Regions from separate parts of the Kocuria sp. TGY1127_2 genome, predicted to be linked through region 1. Evidence: riboswitches for the same ligand, from Rfam matches in the RefSeq annotation. Region 1 holds a riboswitch; each other region holds the start of a gene.
The links. Region 1 has a riboswitch for S-adenosylmethionine ahead of sake_RS01880 (LLM class flavin-dependent oxidoreductase). Riboswitches for the same ligand answer to the same signal wherever they lie in the genome.
Positions count from the first base shown of each region.

Region 2: it holds a riboswitch for S-adenosylmethionine, as region 1 does, so the genes downstream of both, metE (5-methyltetrahydropteroyltriglutamate--homocysteine S-methyltransferase) here and sake_RS01880 (LLM class flavin-dependent oxidoreductase) in region 1, are expected to answer to the same signal.
Region 3: it holds a riboswitch for S-adenosylmethionine, as region 1 does, so the genes downstream of both, sake_RS00360 (O-acetylhomoserine aminocarboxypropyltransferase/cysteine synthase family protein) here and sake_RS01880 (LLM class flavin-dependent oxidoreductase) in region 1, are expected to answer to the same signal.
Region 4: it holds a riboswitch for S-adenosylmethionine, as region 1 does, so the genes downstream of both, sake_RS11615 (cobalamin-independent methionine synthase II family protein) here and sake_RS01880 (LLM class flavin-dependent oxidoreductase) in region 1, are expected to answer to the same signal.

Region 1 is NZ_AP022834.1:425,627-429,378, forward strand. Features, by position in the region: gene paaE (1,2-phenylacetyl-CoA epoxidase subunit PaaE) at 1-672, shown strand, start outside; gene sake_RS01875 (enoyl-CoA hydratase/isomerase family protein) at 706-1,476, shown strand; SAM riboswitch class IV at 1,660-1,782, shown strand; gene sake_RS01880 (LLM class flavin-dependent oxidoreductase) at 1,899-3,335, shown strand; gene sake_RS01885 (TetR/AcrR family transcriptional regulator) at 3,538-3,752, shown strand, end outside.
Region 2 is NZ_AP022834.1:2,502,395-2,506,146, reverse strand. Features, by position in the region: gene sake_RS11175 (phosphate transport regulator) at 1-389, opposite strand, end outside; gene sake_RS11170 (hypothetical protein) at 867-1,442, opposite strand; SAM riboswitch class I at 2,168-2,280, shown strand; gene metE (5-methyltetrahydropteroyltriglutamate--homocysteine S-methyltransferase) at 2,402-3,752, shown strand, end outside.
Region 3 is NZ_AP022834.1:76,042-79,793, reverse strand. Features, by position in the region: gene sake_RS00365 (cystathionine gamma-synthase) at 1-661, opposite strand, end outside; gene sake_RS00360 (O-acetylhomoserine aminocarboxypropyltransferase/cysteine synthase family protein) at 658-2,064, opposite strand; SAM riboswitch class IV at 2,105-2,222, opposite strand; gene sake_RS00355 (ABC transporter ATP-binding protein) at 2,399-3,752, opposite strand, start outside.
Region 4 is NZ_AP022834.1:2,605,170-2,608,921, forward strand. Features, by position in the region: gene sake_RS11610 (amino acid permease) at 1-1,014, opposite strand, end outside; SAM riboswitch class I at 1,321-1,416, shown strand; gene sake_RS11615 (cobalamin-independent methionine synthase II family protein) at 1,421-2,614, shown strand; gene sake_RS11620 (PTS glucose transporter subunit IIA) at 2,659-3,171, shown strand; gene purU (formyltetrahydrofolate deformylase) at 3,206-3,752, opposite strand, start outside.

The DNA.
Region 1 (3,752 bases):
TCGCCGACCACGAGCATCGACGTCGTCTATGCCAACAGATCCGCGATGGACGTGATGTTCGCCGAGGAGCTGGGGGACCTGAAGGATAAGTTTCCGTCACGGCTGGCTCTCCATCACGTGCTATCCCGAGAGCAGCGCATTTCACCGTTGATGTCCGGTCGCATTGACCCGGAGAAGCTCGACGAACTCCTGGATCGGGTTCTGCAGGTCGAGACCGTCAACGAATGGTTCTTGTGTGGGCCGTTCGAGCTGGTGCAGTTGTGCAGGGACGCGCTGAAAGAACGAGGCGTCCCGGAGGACAAGGTGCGGTTCGAATTGTTCAGTACGGGGAAACCGGAGAAACCCGCGGGACAGCAGGGCCGGGAGGTCGCCGTCGACCCCGAGGGCGAAAATTTCCAGATCAGCTTCACTTTGGATGGCAACTCCGGAAAGGTGGACACGCCCAAGTCGGCCAACGAGACTGTCCTGAATGCCGCTTTGCGTGTTCGGCCCGATGTGCCGTTCGCATGTGCAGGTGGCGTGTGTGGAACATGCCGGGCCAAGGTGGTTTCCGGCGACTTTACGATGGAAGAGAACTTTGCGCTGGAGAAGGACGAAGTCGAATCGGGCTACGTTCTGACCTGCCAAACACGGCCGACCTCCGACAGTCTGGAAGTTGACTTCGACGCGTAACCGCTGGAGTGCGCGAGGAAAGGAATCCCGATCATGATTGATCTGACCATCTCCGACGACATCGCCGAGATAGTGCTCGACGCACCGAAGAAGCTCAATGCACTGAATTCCGAAGACCTTGCCGAACTGTCGGAGGCCTACCGCACGGCAGAGAATGCGGGAGTCCGGGCGCTGGTTCTGAGGGGTGAAGGACGGGGTTTCTGCGCCGGCCGCGACATCTCCGGGGTCGATCCGGCCCACGATGACGTCGAAGGGTATCTCGGGAATCGGGCCACGGCCTTGTTTCGGCAAATTTCTGCATTCTCGGCTCCGACCTTCGCCGCGGTCCACGGGGCGTGTCTGGGGGTCGGGCTGGGCCTGGCGATCGCGAGCGACGTCGTCTACGTGGCCGAGGACGCCAAGATCGGTTCCCCCTTCGCGAATCTTGGGGCAACGTTGGACTCGGGTGGCCACGCACTGTTCTACGAGCGGTTGGGCGCGCACCGGACCCTCGACCTGATTTACACGGGCGAGATGATGAGTGGCTCCGAAGCGGTCACCGCAGGGCTGTTTTCCCGGTCCGTACCGGCGGACGACGTGCTCGATTTTACGATGCAGAGGGTGCGAAAAGTGGCCCAAGGGGCGACCCAAGCATATTTGGTCTCGAAATCACTGATCAGTCAACTGCGCGACGAACGGGCTGGACTGTGGGAGTCCATGGCCGCCGAATCCGCCGAACAGGCACGGCTCTGCTCGACGGATGATTACGCGGAGGGTTTCACGGCGTTCCAGGAAAAGCGCAAACCGAACTTCCGAGGCCAATAGCCGTATCAACCCCTACTTTTGATCCAGGCCCATATTGCCCGTTTTCTTTGCGAAAGCGGGCAATATGTCTGATGTGGCTGGATTGGGGTACGGACGCGGTTCCACGTAACACTGCGAAAAGCGGGTAACAGAAGCTCACAGGATGGCTGCGAACCAGGTGCTTGCATACGCTCGGATGGAGAAGATCAAGAGTCCCAACGATCAAGCTCTGGCTGGTTGGGCGGCAACCCTCTCCCGTAGCGGGGTGCCCCAGATGATGATCTGGCACCGTCGGCATTGCGACCGGCGGACATGCAAGTACGGCGCGAGAATCGGCGCCACCGCGTGAATGTTTGCGCCGCTTCTCGTTACCGGGACAGAAGCGCAAGGCTCGGGCGCGCGGAGACCTGTTGGAGTCCCTCCATGCACCGAAAGGAATCCCGATGTCGGAAAAGAAGCGCATCGCCATCAACGCCTTTGATATGACGTGCGTGGGTCATCAGAGCTTTGATCTGTGGCGCCACCCTCGCTCGCGTGCCACTGAGTACAACACCATCGAATACTGGACAGACCTCGCCAAAACCCTAGAGAAAGGGTTGTTCGACGGGGTCTTCCTGGCCGACGTCGTGGGCATCTACGACGTCTACAAGAACTCCGCGGCACCTTCGATCCGCGGCGGTGCACAGGTACCGGTCAACGATCCGTTCATGCAGATTTCAGCGATGGCGGCCGTGACCGAAAACCTCGGTTTCGGCGTGACCAGCGCCGTGACCTACGAGCAGCCCTATACTCTCGCCCGGAAATACGCGACGCTCGACCACCTGACCAAAGGGCGCGTCGGATTCAACGTGGTGACCTCGTACCTCCCCTCTGCGGCCGAGAATCAGGGACTGCCGCGCCAAATCGAGCATGACAAGCGCTACGAGATCGCCGACGAGTTCCTCGACGTCTGCTACAAACTGTGGGAAGGATCCTGGGAGGACGACGCCGTGGTCAAGGATCGAGAGTCCGGCGTCTACGCGGACCCGGCTAAGGTCCATCCGATTCGACACCAGGGCAAATACTTCACCGTCCCGGGCGCCGGTCTGACCGAGCCTTCCCGTCAGCGCACACCGGTGATCTTTCAGGCAGGGGCTTCGTCGCGGGGGCAGGCTTTTGCGGGCAAGCACGCCGAAGCCGTGTTCGTCGGGGGCCTTCGACCGGACCTCACCCGATTCATGACGGACAAGATTCGAGACGAGGCAGAGAAGACCGGTCGTCAGCGCGATGACGTCAAGATCTTCGCAATGCTCTCGGTCATCGTGGACGAGACCGACGAAAAGGCCCAGGCAAAGTACGAGGAGTACTTGAAGTATGTTTCGACCGAGACTTCTCAGGCGATCATTGGCGGTTGGTCAGGAGTGGACCTTTCCCAATTCGGCGAGGATGAGGTGCTCAACTACATCAAGACCGACTCGATCCAGTCCTTCCTCACGCCATTTACTCTGCAGTCCAAGGACAAGGAATGGACCCGAGAGGACATTGCGAAGCACTGCGCGATTGGCGGCATGGGCGATGTGATCATCGGCGGCCCGGAAAAGGTTGCGGACGAGCTCGAACGCTGGATCGATGAAGGAGGGCTGGACGGTATCAATCTCGCGTACCACGTCTCTCCGGGTTCATTCGAAGACTTCGTGGAGTTCGTTGTTCCCGAGCTGCAGAAGCGCGGGCGCTACCGCACCTCGTACGAAGGCTCGACATTCCGGGAGAACCTCTTCGGTCAGGGGCAGGTTTCCATCGACGAGAACCACCCTGCGGCGGCATACAAGGGTGCGTACGTGGGTCAGCCGTCCACGGAGGACACCCCGGCGCGTCCCGGCGAGGAAGATGACGCCGCCTAGAGTCGGCGGTCCGAGAAAAGGCGACTTCCACGAGCTCCACGAACGACGGCGCCGCGTGAAAAAAGATGGTCCACGAGGCTGTCATTTTCACGCGGCGCCGTCGTGCGCCCATCGCCTACTTATATAGTAAGGCGAACCTTTGAGAGCAACGCCACAAAATTTGCAGTTGTGCACTGTTTGCAGAACTGCATAAACTGCATGAGTGCAAACCACTGAACCATCCCTCCGAGAACGTCGCCGCGCGCGGACGTGGGACTCGATCCACGAGGCCGCGCGTGAGCTCGCGTCCGAGCGGGGGATCAAGCAGACCACGGCGGAGTTGATTGCAGAAAAGGCCGGCGTCTCGCCGCGTACGTTCTTCAATTACTTCGCAACCAAGGAGGATGCCGTCATCGGATTGCGTCCTCCGCAAATGAC
Region 2 (3,752 bases), 890 kb from region 1:
ATGGCCTCGGCGGTCAGGGAAGCTTGGCGCTGGAGAAGGTCCAGGAGGTCGGAGGCGCGCTTGGAAAATCGATCCAGGCTGTGGATCTTGATGATATGCGAGGCCGAGGTTAGGGATTCGGTCGCCTGGTTGAGGCGTTGGCCCAGCAGGTATAGGTCCGCGCGGGGGAGAGGGAGTACGAAGGCGCTTCGTACGGTGGTCATCAGCGCGAAGAACGAATCGGTGGATCGTCCCTCAATCTCCAGAGCCTGTTCGAAGACCTCGTCGTGATCCGTGAGAGGTGACCCCATCATGCGTGAGGCCGCGGAAGTGGAATCAACGACAAGCTGTGCCATGTCCGCGAGCAGCTCGAGGGCCTTGTTCTCCTGAGGAAATAAGCGAATTGCCACGCTCTGCCTTCCAAGGTGGTGGTGGTGATCGTTCCTAAGATAACCGTCCTTGGTTAACAGGACTGTCATGGAAGGTTCACAAGGCCATGATGCAGTGGGCCCCGGTCGGTGCCGTGATACTGCTCTCGCCCGGATCCGATCCGTCATTGTGGCACCGGGTCGGGGAAGCAACCGGCGCGTTTTGGGCGATTCGTCGAGGGGCCAGTCGCGCGAACGCAAAAGCCCCCGCTGGAGCGGGGGCACGCAGGTGAAGATTAGGGGCACTGGACCGGGTGCGCCTCTCGGCGGAAGGCCGCTCGAAGCGGCTAAATAATGGAGCCCGGGGCAACCTGCGGCCCAGTGCCTTGTATCCAGTGTGGTCCTTTTCCCGAGAACCTGTCAAAGAGGTACCTCTGAAGAAGGCTGGGCCGGACTCATGGTGAATCCGACCCAGCACCCCAAAAAACCGGGGGATGCCACGGTGTTCAGGCGATGAGGCTAGCGCATCATCTCATTGCGGTTCTGTTTGATGTCTTTGAACCAACGTCCGCCTTGTCCTGCCCACATCATGATGGTGCCGATGATCAACAAGATGGTTCCGACTGAACCGGTGATTCCGGAGCCGCTACCGAGGGAGACCAAGAGCGAGAGAAGGCTCAGAATGGCGAGGACCAACAGGGTGATTCGTCCCCAGTTCTTGCCCTTGGTCGCGGCTCGTGCGGCGAGAACCTGAAGCACCACGATGGCCACAGAGATGACGGCGCCGAAGATCAAGCCGCCCCAGACGAGACCGGACTGGCCTTGGTCCTGAAGCTGCTTGTATTCGGCGCTGCCCATGAGAACGAATGGGGAAATGATCAAACCGATGATGGTTATGGCAGCAGAGATGTACACCAAGAGCGCGCCCGTCTTGACGGGCTTGGGGGCGACAAGTGCCCCGCTCTGGTTTTGAACGGGTCCGTTTCCCTGTCCGTAACCCGTGTCTCCACCCTGGTACCGCGGCTGGCCGCCCTCGGGGGAGCCGCCGTACTGAGGAGGCTGGTTGCCTGCCGGGGAGTCGTGGTTCTCGGTCATTATTTCCTCTCGCGGGTGTTTGATCTGACGTCACTATCCAAACATGAATTTGTCGTTCACCACAATAGGGTGACTCAAGTTCGGGATGATATCGAAGGCATTGGGCTTTAACAATTCGTATCCGACAAAACCAAAAACGGTCGAGAGATTACTGCATTTTTCTTCTAGGTATCTTGCATGCTCCAACCGCGGAGAAAATCCCACTCGGTATATCGGGCCACGTCGTCCTGATGACGCCCCGACGGGAGGGGGCTTCCGCGCTATGTGCGACCTCTACCCCGGCCACATCGGTCCGCTTCTTGGAACAGGACACCAATGGTCTTGGCGCAATAGTGAATCCTTGTATCAAATATTGTGCAATAGCTTGTTGTCGCGAACGACCGTTCTCGAATACCTGGAGAAGTATCCGGTCCGGCAGGGGAAATCGAAAAGAACACAAGCGATACGAACTGTCGACAAGACCGTGAACGATCAAAGTTTCACGGCCGGGAACAGTCATTCGTGAACGCTCGTTCCGTCTGACAACGTTCCGACTCCGGCTTCTCCCGCCCATACCGGATGGCGGGGTCGGCCGCTTTCATGAACTTCGATGTCACGATTCATTGCGGCCACGTCATATGACGTCGACGTTGCGTCAAGCGTGTGGGTGCGCTCAATGCGCGAAATGCGGCGTCAAACTCTCTCATCTCTTGCGGGCCTGCGCTGAGGCGGATTGAATACTTGCGTATCTATCCAGAGCGGCCGAGAGACCTGGCTCGTCGACGCCGCAGCAACCTCCTCACGGAAACCCGAACATCTCGGTCCCGAGGAAAGGTGCTCCCGCCAGGACCGATGGAGTGTATCGGCCGTCTCCGGACGTCGTCGGCGCAACTCCGGCACGGTCCCACTGGACCGGGTCGGTTGCGTCGGCGGACGAGGAGGCTCCGCTCTCCGTCGGGTGTACCGAAAGGAGACCCGGCGTGAACCCTGATGACAGGCCAGCGTTGTCCTTCGAGCTCTATCCGCCTCGCAGCAGGATGAGCCGACAGGCATTGGAAACCACTATCGCCGAGATCGAACCCACTCGCCCTGATTACGTTTCCGTGACCGCCGCCGTGGATGGCGAGAGGAGGCGCCAAAGCCTGGACTTGCTACGACACCTCGTCGAGGAAACGGAGCTGAAACCATTGGCCCACATCGTCTCGACCGGACAGATAGCTTCCGAGCTCGAAGAACTGGTCGATGAGATCATCCGGCTTGGCGTGCGCGGCCTCCTGGCTCTGAGGGGCGATCGACCTGAGAACTACGCCCTCAAGCAGGGCGAACTTCCCTTCGCTCGACACCTGGTGGAACTGATCCGTGGCGTCGAGTCGAGGGGATCGGCCAAATTGTGTGCCGGACGTCTGGCCGTGGGCGTGGCGGCCTATCCGGTCCGTCACCCAGAATCCTCGAGCATCCACCACGACACCGAGGTCCTGCTGGCCAAGCAACGGGCGGGAGCGGATTTCGCCATCACTCAGGTCTATCCGGACCCTTCCGATTACGCTCGTCTCGCCGAGCGGGCCCGCGCCAATGCCGTCGAATTGCCTCTGATCCCCGGAATTCTGCCCGTGACAAGCCTGCGGAGGTATCTGCGGGTGTGCGGACTCGCAGGGATCGAGCCGAATGCAGGTCTCGCACACAGGCTCGAAACCGCCGAGACGTTCGCAGAACGCCTGGCCGTCGGAGTGGACTCGGCGGAGGACTTCGCTCGCCAGGCCCTTGCCGCAGGGGCCCCAGGACTGCACATCTATACCTTCAACGAACACCAGGCGGCGCTCGAACTCGTGGATCGACTCGGTCTGCGCGGCAATACTGCCCCTGCGAATCAACCCATCTCGCCTCTCAACGATCAGGAGATCATCGTGACGAACCCTAACAACGTCCTCCACAGCACCTCACCCAAGGACAGGGCTTTTCCCCCGGCAACCATCCTCGGCTATCCGCGCATCGGACCGAATCGCGAGGTCAAGCGCGCCCTGGAAGCGTACTGGAGCGGGCAAGGCGACATCGAGGACCTGTCGTCGTCCGTGACCGGAATTCGACACCTAACCGTAGGCCGCCTGCGGGAACTGGGCTTGAAGGCTTCCTCCTCGATCCCGGCTTCGTTCGCCCTCTATGACCAGGTGCTGGACGCGATTCTGGCGACAGGGGCCGTGCCTACTCGGTTTGCGGATCTTGCGAACCGTGACCATCACCTGAACCGGGACGCCTCCTTCGTCCTGGCCCGAGGAGATGACGCCCGTGGCCCACTCGAAATGACCAAGTGGTTCAATACGAATTACCACTACT
Region 3 (3,752 bases), 350 kb from region 1:
TGGTGGTCGAATGCACCACGACGTCGGCGCCCAGCGTCAGCGGATTCTGCAACGCCGGTGAAGCGAAGGTGTTGTCCACAACCAACAACGCGCCTCCGGCATGGGCTGCTTCCGCCCATTCCTGGATATCCACGATGGTCAGCAATGGGTTCGTCGGCGTCTCCAACCAAACAACCCGTGCTTCCGGATCGCACAGAATCCGGTCCCGCACATCGGTCTGTTGAGGCGACACGAAGGTCGTTTCGACTCCCCATCGGGCATACAACTGGCTGAGGAGTCGGTGCGTTCCTCCGTAGGTCTCCGCCCCGGCCACAACTTTGTTCCCCGGTCGCAAGGTCGCACGCAACAGGGCGTCCTCGGCAGCAATCCCTGAAGCGAAAGCGAAGGCGTGTGTACCGTTTTCGACGGCCGCGAGCTGGACCTCCAAAGCACTCCGAGTGGGGTTTCCCCCTCGCGAGTACTCATATCCGCTCTTGAGCGTCTCCACTCCGTCTTGGGTGAAGGTCGACGTCTGGTAAATGGGAGGAATCACGGCGCCGGTGTGAGGGTCCGGTTCCTGGCCCGCGTGAACGGCTGCCGTTCTGAACCCCGGACGGGTCGAATTCACTCGATCGGTTGTGGGTCCCGGCTTGAACTCGGTGGATTCTTCGACTGCAGTCATACCTGAGCAGCCTCCTTCTCTCGCGTGAGAGCCGTCGCCCGGCTCAGGGTCTGGCTGGATGTGGACAAGGAACCGAGCGCTGCGGAGAGATCATCCCAGAGATCGTCGACCTCTTCACGACCCAGCGCCAGCCGAACGGTCTGTTCGGTGATGTCCCCGGCCTCTCTGAGCTCGGGGGTAAGACGACAATGGGTGGTCCACGCGGGATGCGTTGCCATGGATCGAGCGTCGCCCAGGTTGGCAGCGAGCTTGAACAGCTTCAAATTGTCGAAGAATTCCTCCACCTGCGATGTGTTGCCCGCGATGTCGAAGGACAAGACCGCTCCGGTGCCGCGCGGAAAGTCTCGTTCGGCGATGGCCGCATCCGGCGACCCAGGAAGGCTCGGATGCCGGACACGGCACACGCGAGGATGAGTCGCCAGTCGACGCGCGATCTCCTCGGCCACACGGCAATGGCGCTCAACCCGGATGTCGAGGGTCTCGATGCCTTCAAGGGCTTGTTGCGCATTCCACGGAGCCAGGCTCGGGCCCAAGTCGTTGAGCAATTGTGCGCGAACGAGGTGGAGGAACGCTCCGTGATCGCCGTGCCCCTCGACCAGGGATCTGTTCCCGAATCTCCTCCGCGGAGCCGTAAGCTGCGGCCATCGGATGGCGTCCTCGCTCGGGGTCAGCCGGCCGGTGTCGACGATGATTCCCGCAAGCGCCGTTCCATTTCCGGTCAGGTATTTCGTGACGGAATGGACTACGACGTCGGCACCCAATTTCCCGGGCTGCAGGAGATATGGCGTCGCGAGAGTGTTGTCGACGATCAGGGCGGCGCCCGCGGTATGCGCAATGTCCGCGAGCGCGGGGATATCGGGAAGGTCAGCATGCGGGTTTCCGATGGACTCCACGACGAACGCGCGAGTGCGCGCCGTGACGGCATTTTCCCATTCCTCGGGTCGATGCGGGTTGACCCACGTGACCTCGATGCCCGCCTCGGCGAGAGTGTCGTTGAGCAAATCGGCAGTGCCACCGTAAATTCGGTTGGATGCCACCACATGGCCGGCGGGGATCTCCGGGTGGGGCTCGCCGTCCTCGCTCTGACCTGATCGACCGGCCAGGGCAAGAAGGGTGAGCGTTGTTGCCGCTTGGCCGGAAGCGGTGGCGACGGCACCGACGCCCCCTTCGAGTTCCGCGAGCCGACGCTCGAGCAAACCCACCGTAGGACTGCCGGTGCGTGAGTACGTGAATCCGGGTTCTCTCTGGCCGAAGCATTCACGTGCGTCGCGCAACGTCTCGAATTCGTAAGAGGCCGTCAGGTACAAAGGCGGATGCACAGGTCGGGCAGCCGGCGGATTGGCCGTACCCCCGTGCACTTGCACCGTACCGATTCCGGGTGCCGGGTTGTTATCAGCTGACATCGTGATCCCCTCGAAGGCGGGGCGCCGAGTTCGCCTCGTAACGCCGTGCTTGCCGGGGAGCGGTATGCTCCCGACCGGATCTTCATCTGGGGCACCCCATCACAGCGGAAAGGGTTGCCGACCGGCCAGCCAGAGCTTCACAACCGGTACTCGTGATCCTGATTCAGAAACCTACAGCCTTCCCACCAACCTCGAAAGGACATGACGCACGGTTCAGACAGATCGTCATATGAAGGTAATCCACCTGCCGGGAAACGTCATATGACCTGGCGAGACTCCCGTATGATCAGGGCGGACTCCGTGGAATCCGTTCGCGTGCGGACCGAGTTCAGGTCTAGGCGCTCAGCGCGGGGCCGAACACATCGGTAGCGTAACGAGATCCCGGAACGGCCTTGATCAGGGTCCGCGTCGCCTCCTCGCGCGGATTCTCGAAGACCTGCGCCGCGGGGCCCGACTCGATCACCCGGCCATGAGCCATAACCAGCACGTCGTCGGAGATCTGTCGGATCACCGCCAGGTCGTGACTGATGAACACGTAAGAGAGCCCCAGACGATCCTGGAGATCGGCAAGTAGGTCAAGAATCTGGGCTTGAACCGAAACGTCCAGTGCCGAGACCGGTTCGTCCAGAATCACCAGTTCGGGGTCAACAGCGAGTGCCCGAGCTATGGAAACACGTTGGCGTTGCCCTCCGGACAGTTCTACCGGCCGACGACTGGCCAATTCCCGAGGCAGGGCCACGAGATCGAGGAGCTCGTTGATTCGTCGTTCGCGCTGTGGACGTGTGCCGATACGGAATCCCCGCAGGGGCTCCCCGATCGACGCGGCCACGGAATACCGAGGGTCGAGCGATGCGCTGGGGTCCTGGTGAACGAACCGGGCGCGCGTCGAGAGCTCTCGGATGTTGCGCTTCGTGCCATCGAACGGCCGACCGAATATCTCCAACCGGCCGGCGTCATACGATTCCAGACCGAGCAGGATCCGGGCCGTCGTCGATTTTCCGGATCCCGATTCCCCGACGATCCCGAGTGTTCGCCCCGGTTCGAGCTCCAGGTCGAGATCGGCCACAGCCTGGACCTTCCTCGCTCGGGAACCGAAGGTCTTGCTCAGCCCCTGAGCTCGTACCACGCTCGAGCTCTCGCCGCGCGGGGCAGGCCCAGTACGCTTCCGCGGCACATCGTGCAGTGCCGGCGATGCCTTGAGCAGGCGCCGGGTGTAATCGTGCTGAGGTTCGGCGAAAACGCTGGCTGCCGAGCCTTCCTCGACAACACGGCCCTTTTCCATCACCAGGATTCGATCGGCCCGGTCCCGAGCGATTCCGAGATCGTGGGTGATGAGAAGGAGGCCTGCTCCGGCGTCGGAAACTCGCGCCTCCAGCAAGTCCAGGACGTTCTTCTGCGCGGACACGTCGAGGGCGGAGGTCGGCTCGTCGGCGATCACCAGTTGCGGCCCACGCGCTAGTGCGAGCGCGATCAGGACCCGCTGGCGCTGGCCACCGGATAGTTCGTGCGGATAGCGGGAGCCGTGGACCTCGATCTCGAGGCCGACGTCCTCGAGCGCCTTCGCCGTCTGTTCCTTGGCCCGATGACGCGAAAGACCGGCTTCGCGCAAGGATTCCGATAGCTGCGAAGTGATCGTGCGTACGGGGTTCAGTCCCGTCCCCGCGTCCTGAGGAACGTAGCCCAGGAGG
Region 4 (3,752 bases), 780 kb from region 1:
GGCCATCGACATCGAGTGCAGAATGCGCCCCGTGGAGTACAACCCGGCGTTGAGCGATGACAGCGCCGCGGTGATCACCACCAACTCCATAATCGGTCCCGCGGCCCCCACGTTGATCGATGAGAAGAACGTGACAAAGGGGGATTCGTCTTCGCTGAACGCCGTGTAGGGCAAAAGCAGGCACAACAAGAAAATCGCACCGACGTAGAAGATCGCGATACGAAGAATCACCGTGTTGATGGCTTTCGGGATCACCTTGGCGGCGTTGCGGGTCTCTCCGGAGGTGGTGCCGACCAACTCGATCGATGCATATGCGAAAACGACGCCCTGCATGATGACCATCGCCGGGAGGAACCCATTGGGGAAGAGCCCGCCGTTCTCCGAGATCAGCCCGAGTCCACGGGGACTGCCTGTCGGTGTGCCGAAAATGACGAAAACAATCGCCAAAACCAGGAAGATGACAAGGGCGACGACCTTGATCAACGAGAACCAGAATTCCATCTCGCCGAAGACTTTGACCGAGATCAGGTTCATGATCACCACGACCACGATCACAAAGAGCGCGACGAACCACTGGGGTATTGCGTCGATGAACGAGCTGTACTGACCGAACCAGTGCACGTAAATCGCAATGGCCGTGGAGTCCACGATGGCCGTGGTTGCCCAATTGAGCCAGTACATCCACCCGGAGACGTAGGCGGCCTTCTCACCGTAGAACTCGCGCGTATAAGAAACGAAAGAGCCTGACGAAGGCCGGTGAACCACCAACTCGCCCAGCTGACGCAGGATCAGGTACGCGATGAGTCCACAGAGCGCGTAGTCCAAGAACAAGGACGGGCCGGCGCTGGCCAAGCGTCCTCCGGCACCGAGGAACAGACCGGTGCCGATCGCTCCTCCGATGGCGATCATTTGGAGCTGTCGAGGCCCCAAGCCTTGTTGAAGTCCGGCCTGTTCCTGCTCATAGGCCATTTCTTCCGGATATTTCGTTGCCTGCTGTTGAGGCGTTTGAGTCATAGGTTCCTCTAGATTTCGTGACACCGCGGGGCCGACGGTTCGCCTGTGCGAGGCGGGCAAGCCAGAGGAAAAGCGCGCGGCGTCGGTGTTGCATCAACTGGTCACTCGCCAGTCACGACCACCCTGTTGTGGTCACGACTACAGGCTGTAGTGATCTGCATCGACAAAAGACGCATTCGACACGATAACCCCAAGTGTCACAATCACGTAACAGGCACCACACACGAAATACCGTGTCACAAGCCGTGACTGGCTCGTCTGCGTTGGAATCCCGGGCTCATTCCGGGAAAAGTGGGCCAAGGAATAGGACCATCCCGAGCGGCCGAGAGACTTGGCTCGACGACGCCGCAGCAACCCACGAGGCCCGACCCTCGTCGGTGCTAACGCCAAGACCGATGGAGGAAACATGCTGAACAGTTCCGACCGCATCCGCACGACCCACGTGGGTTCGCTGCCCCGCACGGACGAGCTCATCCAAGCCAACGCACAACGCGGCAAGGGTGAGATTTCCGAACCCGATTTCCAGCGCGTACTGACCGATTCGGTCCACGAGATCGTGGGGAAACAAGTCGAGTGGGGAATCGACGTCGTCAACGACGGCGAATACGGTCACGCGATGGCCAGTGACGTGGACTACGGCGCGTGGTGGCACTACTCCTTCGCCCGGACCGGTGGCCTCGAAACTGTCGGTGACACCTCGTTCCGGGAAATCCTCAAGACCCCGGGAAACGGACGCTACAACAGCTTTGCCGTCCGCCGGGATTGGAACCGGTTCGCAGACTTCTATGAGTCATTGGACCTGGGCAACGACCCTGATGCCGAGTTCCCGATCGCGACCGGGCCGCTGACCTACAAAGGCCAGGACGCCGTCGCCGCGGACATCAACAACCTGCGAAATGCCGTGACTCAACAGGGCGCATCCGAGGCGTTCATCGCCTCGCTCTCCCCCGGCTCGGCCTCACGCATCGGAAATCATCACTACGCGACCGACGAAGAGTTCATCTACGCCTGGGCGGATGTTCTCCATGAGGAATACAAGGCCATCACGGACGCGGGATTCATCGTCCAGCTCGACGATCCCTCGATCGCCGAAGCATGGGACCAGTTGGTTCCGGAACCGACGATCGAGGAGTATCTCCGGTTCAATCAGCTCGCCATTGAGGCCGCGAACTATGCCCTGCGGGGAATACCTGAAGAACAAATCCGATTCCACCTGTGTTGGGGCTCGTGGCACGGGCCCCACACGACCGACATCGAGATCCAGCACCTCATCGACTCGCTCTTCACTATTAACGCCGGCGCCTACGTTTTCGAAGCCGCGAACGTCCGCCACGCCCACGAGTGGAAAGCCTGGGAGGATGTGAGTTTGCCCGAGGGCAAATTGGTCATCCCCGGGGTGGTTTCCCACTCGACCAACGTCGTCGAACATCCCGAACTCGTGGCCCAGCGCATCGAGCAATACGCTTCGGTCGTCGGCAAGGAGAACGTCATTGCGGGCACCGATTGCGGCCTCGGTGGACGTCTTCATCCGCAAATCGCGGAAGCCAAGCTCAAGTCCCTGGCGGAGGGTGCGCGCATCGCGAGCGAGCGACTGTTTTAGGGTGGACTGAAGAACCTTCGCAATCTCCCTTAAGGAATGAGCTCATGTCCGCTGATCAGCCCCAACCCCAAGATGCCGCCCCCACAAGCGAGCATCCCTCGCAGATTCTCGCGCCCGTCGCCGGAGAAATCATTCGGATCGAGCACGTCGACGATCCTGTTTTCGCCGGAAAGATGATGGGTGAAGGCTTCGGCATTCAGAACCCCACATCGGGAGAAATCGTCGCGCCCGTCGCCGGAGAAGTGACCGTGACGACGAGCAGCAAGCATGCGCTCGGCATCCGGACCGACGACGGCCTCGAGGTTCTGCTGCATTTGGGGATCGATACCGTCGAGCTCAAGGGCGCGCCCTTCGAGCTGCATTCGGCCAAGCACGACCGGGTCGCGGCGGGCCAACGACTGGGCACGATGGACATTGAGGCGGTCCGAGCCGCGGGCAAGGACCCGACGAGCATCGTGGTCATCACCAATTCCGCCGACCGGCTGGAAGCGCTTTCAGTACAGGGCGGTCAGGCGGCGCTGGGCGATGTGGCGGCGTCCGCTGTGCTCCGCGACTGATTGCTAACGCCCCGATTCCTTGGGGAGGTCCTCCCTAGAACACGATCGCGTGGTTCCCGTGCCAGAAGACGCGGTCTTCCGCATGGGCTTGGACGGCTCGGGACAAAGTCGCTCTTTCCACGTACGCTCCGTGTTTCTGCAGATCCGCAGGCGAAAACGTGTGGTCCACCCGCGTGACGTCCTGTTCGATGATGGGCCCAGCGTCGAGCTCCGGAGTGACGTAGTGTGCCGTGGCCCCGATGAGTTTGACCCCGCGTTCCCAGGCCATGCGGTAAGGACCGGTGCCGACGAAAGCGGGCAGGAACGAGTGATGGATGTTGATAATCGGCACATCGATCCGCCGCAGGAAGTCCTCGGACAGAATCTGCATGTACCTGGCCAGGACCATGAAGTCGGCTTTCCCACTCACGAGCTCCATGATCTGTGCCTCGGCGACCGACTTGTCCGAGCCCTGGGAGGGAACGTGATGGAACGGAATGCCGAAGTATTCGACCTCCTCGCGCAGGTCTGGATGATTCGATATGACCATGGGGATCTCGACCGGAAGTTCACCGCGCTGCTGACGCCACAGGAGGTCGAGC